DNA from 3 places in the Paenibacillus sp. EB106-05-06-XG162 genome. Region 1 is predicted to be linked to each of the others. Evidence: riboswitches for the same ligand, from Rfam matches in the RefSeq annotation. Region 1 holds a riboswitch; each other region holds the start of a gene.
What was found. A riboswitch is a leader RNA that binds a small molecule or an ion and turns the genes downstream of it on or off. The one in region 1 is predicted to bind cyclic di-AMP.
Positions count from the first base shown of each region.

Region 2: linked by a shared signal. The riboswitch ahead of AC3WU2_RS19230 (3D domain-containing protein) and the one ahead of AC3WU2_RS18625 (C40 family peptidase) in region 1 are both predicted to bind cyclic di-AMP.
Region 3: linked by a shared signal. The riboswitch ahead of AC3WU2_RS27855 (C40 family peptidase) and the one ahead of AC3WU2_RS18625 (C40 family peptidase) in region 1 are both predicted to bind cyclic di-AMP.

Region 1 covers NZ_JBYTDT010000009.1:610-2,879, reverse strand. The annotation lists gene AC3WU2_RS18630 (hypothetical protein) at 1-368, opposite strand, end outside; gene AC3WU2_RS18625 (C40 family peptidase) at 645-1,112, opposite strand; cyclic di-AMP (ydaO/yuaA leader) riboswitch at 1,117-1,249, opposite strand; gene AC3WU2_RS18620 (AraC family transcriptional regulator) at 1,656-2,270, opposite strand, start outside.
Region 2 covers NZ_JBYTDT010000009.1:144,866-147,135, reverse strand. The annotation lists gene AC3WU2_RS19235 (polysaccharide deacetylase family protein) at 1-68, shown strand, start outside; gene AC3WU2_RS19230 (3D domain-containing protein) at 130-861, opposite strand; cyclic di-AMP (ydaO/yuaA leader) riboswitch at 864-1,038, opposite strand; gene AC3WU2_RS19225 (Nramp family divalent metal transporter) at 1,209-2,270, opposite strand, start outside.
Region 3 covers NZ_JBYTDT010000022.1:26,431-28,700, forward strand. The annotation lists gene AC3WU2_RS27845 (M1 family metallopeptidase) at 1-150, shown strand, start outside; gene AC3WU2_RS27850 (carbamoyl transferase) at 163-966, shown strand; cyclic di-AMP (ydaO/yuaA leader) riboswitch at 1,299-1,435, shown strand; gene AC3WU2_RS27855 (C40 family peptidase) at 1,441-1,941, shown strand; gene AC3WU2_RS27860 (diaminopimelate dehydrogenase) at 2,089-2,270, shown strand, end outside.

The DNA of each region.
Region 1 (2,270 bases):
TCGACAAATTGCTGAATGTTCAACCCATTAGGTGCTGGTTTATAAGCAAAAGAAACTGTAATGTCTCCTTCAGGAGTTATAGCAGTAGGTGTAATGCCTCTTAACATTGTATTTCCTCCTGCATAATCTGCACATCCTAAATTGCCCCAACAATAACTACTCTGGATAACTGGAATTTGAGTTTGCCCCGAAGCAACACTGGGAAGAGGTGGGGATTTTTTAATTATTCTAATACCAACGTTCCTAGCGTATCCTTCAAACCTTGTATTTGCTACTAGGTTTCCTACAAATGGAGTTAAATAAATGAACACTACCAGTAAAGCTAAAAATCCCGTAACAGGTATAATAAATGTTTTTTTTCGACGCATCCCAAGCTCCTTTTAACATAAAATCACCTATATATAGACGTGATTTTACCGTATTAGTTACATCATCTCATTTGAAAATGTTTTAAACTATCCTGCCCAATCGTATTATGAGGTATAGGCATATTTATTGCCCCATTCCCTCTCGAATTCATCCAAAGCCGCTACTGCCGAATTTTTATTTCCTTAAGTATATAGAAAAGTACCCCATAGAGTAGACCTTTTTTAGGTGTCTACTCTATGGGGTATAGATCAGGCTTATCCTTTTTCATGCAAACACTAATTCACCATTTCATGATAACTCTTTTCATCTACTACACGCCGAGCTGTAACATAACGATCTTGGTAGTACGTATCCGTCAACTTGCTTATTCTTACTCCCTTACTGCTAGAGGAGTGAGCGAATTGATTGTCACCTATGTAAATTCCTGCATGGGAGATACCCGTACCTAAGGTATTAAAAAACACTAAATCTCCCGTTCGTAGGTTCTTTTTAGCTATCGGTGTCCCTACTTTAGCCTGTGACTGGGATGTGCGCGGTAGGTCAGTCACATCAAATTTTTTTAATACATACAAGATAAATCCGGTACAATCAAACCCTGCAACAGTGGTACCACCCCATAAATATGGTGTCCCTAGTACGTGATTCACTTCACTTTCTAGCTTAACCTCACTTGCAAATGTACTTGGTGCAGCGGCAGTGAATACGACTGCAGCTCCTAATAAAGATAAGATGAGTTTCTTCAGAACCTTGTTCTCCCTTCGATGCCTACGGAGTTAGCTGAGGGTTCGGTTAAAGGTTCCCTATATTCTCTTGCTTACAAGAATAATTCACCCGGGATGGTTCCCCCGTTTTCAAAAACGAAATTCGGCAATTGGTTAATATTTTGTAACTATTTATACTTTAATATACCGAGTAATCGATGTCAACCTTTTCACAAATTCAATATTTTAAATTTTTATCTATATATTCTCTGCACTACCATATAATACAATGCACTATTTATGAGCCTTTCATCAAGAAAATAGCCTCTCAAAAGCAAATCAACTCCTATTCGTGGGGTCTATCCTCTTTATCTTTCCTGTCTAGACGAATACCGATATGCACCAATAAAAGATACAAAAATGTAATAATTAACCTTATTCCCAAATGCTTATTGCGGTATAGTGTACTGCTAGCTTAATAGCTTTTAAATTAACTCAATATCTTTTCATTAAACTGCCCGTTACTTCAATGAACCTTTCTTAAAACACAGCAAGACTGCCGTTCAATATCGGCAGTCTGTACAATTATCTATTATGCTGAACCTTAGTAACGGGAATCCATAATTCGACATCCAATTCTTCAGTAAACACCTGTTTTTCAACGCCAATTTGGATTTCAGGACCAACCTGTATCATAGGTCCTTCAACTTGCTCATATCCTGAGGAAGGAAACCATTCCCCATAGATGCGATGCCATTTTTCTTTTTCCCAAGGAACTTTCATTTCAAATACTACCCATGTCTTAGCTGGCACAATGAATTGTGAGAAGGTTTCGGGGCAAGGGTTCGTAGTTGCCACGGCCAAGTAATAATCATAATCTCGCTTCTCACGTACACCTTCTCCAAAACTCACATGTAGAATTCCGTAAGGCTCTTGATTGTTAAGAGATTTTAGTTCGGCATACGTCTCAATCTCTGTTGATTTCCAAACCTGTTCTACACCTGGATGCTCCCCAACATCTACTGCTGTAACACGATTCGTGATCCCAACCAGTTGAAACGAATCCTTATACTCAATCCTATACTTCATTGGCTCACTACCTCCTATAGATAATCGAAAGGTCATTGGAGGATATGCTTTTAGTGAACGGTTGTTAGTTCTTGCTTCGGTTGGGGTTGTTCCATGTAAGCTTATAAATGC
Region 2 (2,270 bases), 140 kb from region 1:
TAAAAAATAAGCGTTATCAATTCGTCACACTCACCGATATGTTTCATGTGCGTAAGAACAATGCATAACGCGATGAACGCAGAAACGCTTCCTGCATCCTTGTTCAAGGATGGGAAGCGTTTTTCGCATTTAGGATAATACAAATACTTTTACATTTTGAATGCCGAATTTACTTGCACTCGATTGCGTTGTATCTACGAAGATATCAATGCGATTCCCTTTTATGCTGCCGCCAATGTCATTGGCTCTACCGACGAACCCACCGGCTGGCAGACCGTTGAATGAATAACCCGTTACGAATACTTTAGTACCTAGCGGAATCATATCAGGGTCTACAGCAATGGTACCATGCGTTAATTGATTACCGAAATAATCTTTTCCTGCCCATGATCCATTCTCACTAGCAGCTGCAGTATAGGCTGTCGCTTTCACATTTAAGGATTTCTTGTAGCTTGTAGGTTCTCCAGAGATATGGACCACATTATCCGACGATGCAGATGCAGACACTGCTGCTTCCTTTTTCTTCGGTGCTGGTTTCTCTTCTTTAATCACAGCAGGTTCCGATGCAGATTTTGCAGTCACCTTCGAATCTGCCACAGGCGGTGCTGAGGCAACCTCAGCTTTTGTTTCTTTGGCTCCAGGAAGTTCAATCTTTAATCCTTGATAGATATTGAGGGGATCGACGTTCGGATTCGCCTTCATGAGATCATTCATATCGATGCTGTTCGTCTTTGCGATTTTGAAGAACGTATCTCCGTCTTTCGCGTAATAAGGCGCTGCTGCAACAACAGTAATCGATTGAATAGCTAAGAATGCAGTAAACAACGTAATGGACAATTTCTTCAGATTAAAAATTTTCATAATTCCTCCTTTTCATACGCCTACGAGGTTAGTTGTCGGGTTTGGGTTGAGGATACAACCCTACGCTCACGGCGCTTCACCCCTAGCTGAATCGATTCTTGTGGATTTTGGTATTATCCGTTCAGCTGTGAATCATCCCCCGCACTTCAACAAGCGAAGTTTCGGCTCAATCAATATATCACAACTTTGTAACCAGTGCGCAAGCAAATTTTAACAAATCGTGCAACCGCGCGGTATATCAGCATTTTTTGTGATTAATTTTTTGATACAATTACAGCAAAAAGACCTATTCTTCGAGTTTTGAGGCTCGAATCGAATAGGTCTTCCGATGAAAAAACGACTTTTATTTAGCCAAAAAAGGTACTGTATAACAGATATGCATTCAATACAATGATGACGATGGTTACGAACCATGCCGTCCATTTGATCCAAGACTTATTGACAAACTCACCCATTTTCGCAGGATCGCTTGTAAATTTAACGAGTGGTACGACTGCAAAGGACAGCTGGAGCGAGAGAATCACTTGACTCAGGATGAGCAAATCACTAACACCCTTCTCACCATACATTACCGTTACGATAACCGCTGGAATAATAGCGATCATCCGCGTAATTAAGCGGCGCAGCCATGGTTTGAGTCGAATATTCAGGAAGCCTTCCATGACGATCTGTCCTGCTAACGTTCCTGTTAACGTCGAGTTCTGGCCCGATGCGAGTAGAGCGACCCCGAAAACGATACTGCCTAGTGTTGTGCCGAGTAGTGGTGTCAACATATGATAGGCATCTCCGATATCCGCAATGCTCGTCATGCCCGCTTCATGGAAGGTGGCAGATGCAATGATCAAAATCGATGCATTGATGAATAACGCGAATAATAGGGCGATGGATGAATCCCAAGTCGAGTATTTAATAGCTTGGCGTTTCCCTGCCGAGTTCTCGTCGTAGCCCCGGGTCTGTACAATGGATGAGTGCAGATACAAATTATGAGGCATGACGGTGGCCCCTAGAATTCCGATCCCAATATACAACATCGTTGGGTTCGTAATGATCTCAGCACTAGGAATGAATCCACGTGCAATTCCACCAAGATCCGGTCTGGATAAGAAATATTCAACCGCAAAACAGCCGCCAATCGTTACGATCAATAAAATGACTAATATCTCGATATATCGAAACCCTTTGTTCTGAAGAAGCAGAACGATGAGGACATCCACTGCGGTGATTAATACGCCATATACAAGTGGAATCCCGAATAACAAATTTAACGCTATCGCTGACCCGATGACTTCGGCCAAATCACAAGCGGCTATCGCCAGCTCACACAGCACCCACAATACGAAATTCACTGGTTTCGTATAATGATCTCGGCAAGCTTGCGCAAGATCACGCCCCGTTACGATCCCTAGTTT
Region 3 (2,270 bases), on a different contig from region 1:
GTCATGATTGACCCGCAAGACACCATGGTGCTCGAGAATAAACGCATCAATAACTATATGAAGGCCCAAATTGATGAGGCCGTCAAAACACGAATCAATTTCAGCACAGCGAAACTGATCGAGAGTATCTTGAACGCACTCGGATGGTGAGGTGAACCCGGAATGAATTATATTAAAGAAAGCTTTAGCATCGTCAAACATCATTTTTATATCGTCATTATTCTATTCTTGTACCAGCTGATCTGGGGCTTCTTCCTCTATCGATTTATCGACGCCATCGTGGTTCCTATTCTGGAACACTACCCGGATCCCCACCCCACCGAGACGAGTATGCAGATGTTCCTGATTGAGAGTCAGTTCCAACTTATGAAGACGGACATCCTCGATTATTACCTCTGGATGCTCGCAGGGCTGTTCTTGATTCGCATGTTAATTACCCCATTCATCAACGCAGGACTCTACTATTCTATTCATCACCAAGACGATAAAGGACTCCTGTTCTTCAAAGGCATTAAATACGCTTGGAAGCCGGTCTGCTTATTCTATTGGCTGGAGAACCTGCTGATCCTTGCTCCTGCATACTGGGTAGTTCCATACTTCTATCAGGAATGGAAGCTCTACGATCTAGAGCACCTGGGGATATCCTTCCTCCCGATCATCTTCGGATGGATTGTATTCGCTTGGATCATTCACCAGTTGTTCTTATTTATGCAATTTGGACAGGTGAGCAAGGCCGGGGTATTCCAAGGGCTGCTCCTCTCCCTCAAAAATCTGCCGATGATCCTGGGGATCACCCTTCTATTACTTGCACTGCTGTTATTGATAAGCGGAATTTTCACAGCGGCCGCATGGATCTGGACAGGACTCCTTGCCATTATTCTTCATCAGACCTATCATCTCGTCCGCTCCATCGTCAAGGTATGGGGTATTGCAGCACAATATAAATTGTGGCAGAGCAAATGCTAATTCAACCCGACAAAGTGATGCTATTGCTTCGAAGCTGGTTCAGGTACTTTGCAGGGGCCCCGAAAAAGAAATAAAATAAATCTAAGCGAGCGCCCGCCCTGGAAGCTCTCAGAATGCCGATACTCGTCCAAATATCATAGGGAAGTAACGAATAAACCCGAATTTCGCCTAGCGAAGCTCGGGTTATTCGCTGTTTTTCGCAAAAAAATGGGATAAAAACGTAAAAAGGGTTTGTCAAAGCGCAGACCGTCTGGTAGAATAACAATTAGTTAAGATTTTGTAATAAGTTTGTAATCAATTTTGTCATTATTGTTATTTGTATCCGGTGCACCAAATCATTGAAGCCGAGTTCCTGCGCACCAGGAAACGGGGGAACCATCTTTGGGTGAATTGATCTTGCAAGTAAGGGATCATAGGGAGCCTTCAACCGAACCCTTAGCTAACCTCGTAGGCGTTGGAAGGAGTTTTACCCTTTTGAAAAAGTTATTCAGCTCTATGATCGTCACACTTGCATTAACGATGGCAGTCTCAGTTGGTAGCGCTTTCGCTGCTGATTCCAAACTTGACAAAGAAGTTAAGGATGTTCTTGGTACTCGCTATCAGAGCGGTGGCACATCGACAAGTGGATTTGATTGCTCTGGATTTACGATGTATATCTTCAAGCAATTCGACGTCAAACTTCCACACCAATCAGGATCCCAGTACAAGATGGGGACGAAAGTTGCAAAATCTGATCTTCAAACCGGAGATCTCGTATTCTTCAATACAAACGGTAAAGGCATCTCGCATGTCGGCATCTACGTAGGCGAGAACAAATTTGCACATGCATCCAGCAAAAAAGGGATTACAATTTCTAGCTTAAGCGATTCGTATTATGTGAAACGTTATGTTGGTGCAACAAGAGTGACGAATTCGGACATTTTTGATGACACCAATGACAATGACGGAAATCAAGATCACGATGATGTAGAATAATAAGAAGTAGCCCGCGAAGTCCATCCATTGGACAACATTCGTGGGTTTCTTTTTTAGATTTATAGTTTACATTTAATGTAATATATCTATATACTTTAAAGGGTGGACAAGCAGATTATTGGAATACCCTAGAGGAGGACTTTATCAATGCAAAAGATTAAAGTAGGTATTGTTGGTTACGGTAACTTGGGGAAAGGCGTGGAGAAAGCCATTCGTCAGAACCAAGACTTGGAGCTCGTAGCGGTATTCACTCGCAGACAGCCAGATCAAATCGCAACAGAAGGTATCAAATTCGAGCACATTTCCGCTACAGAGCAATATAAAGGCAT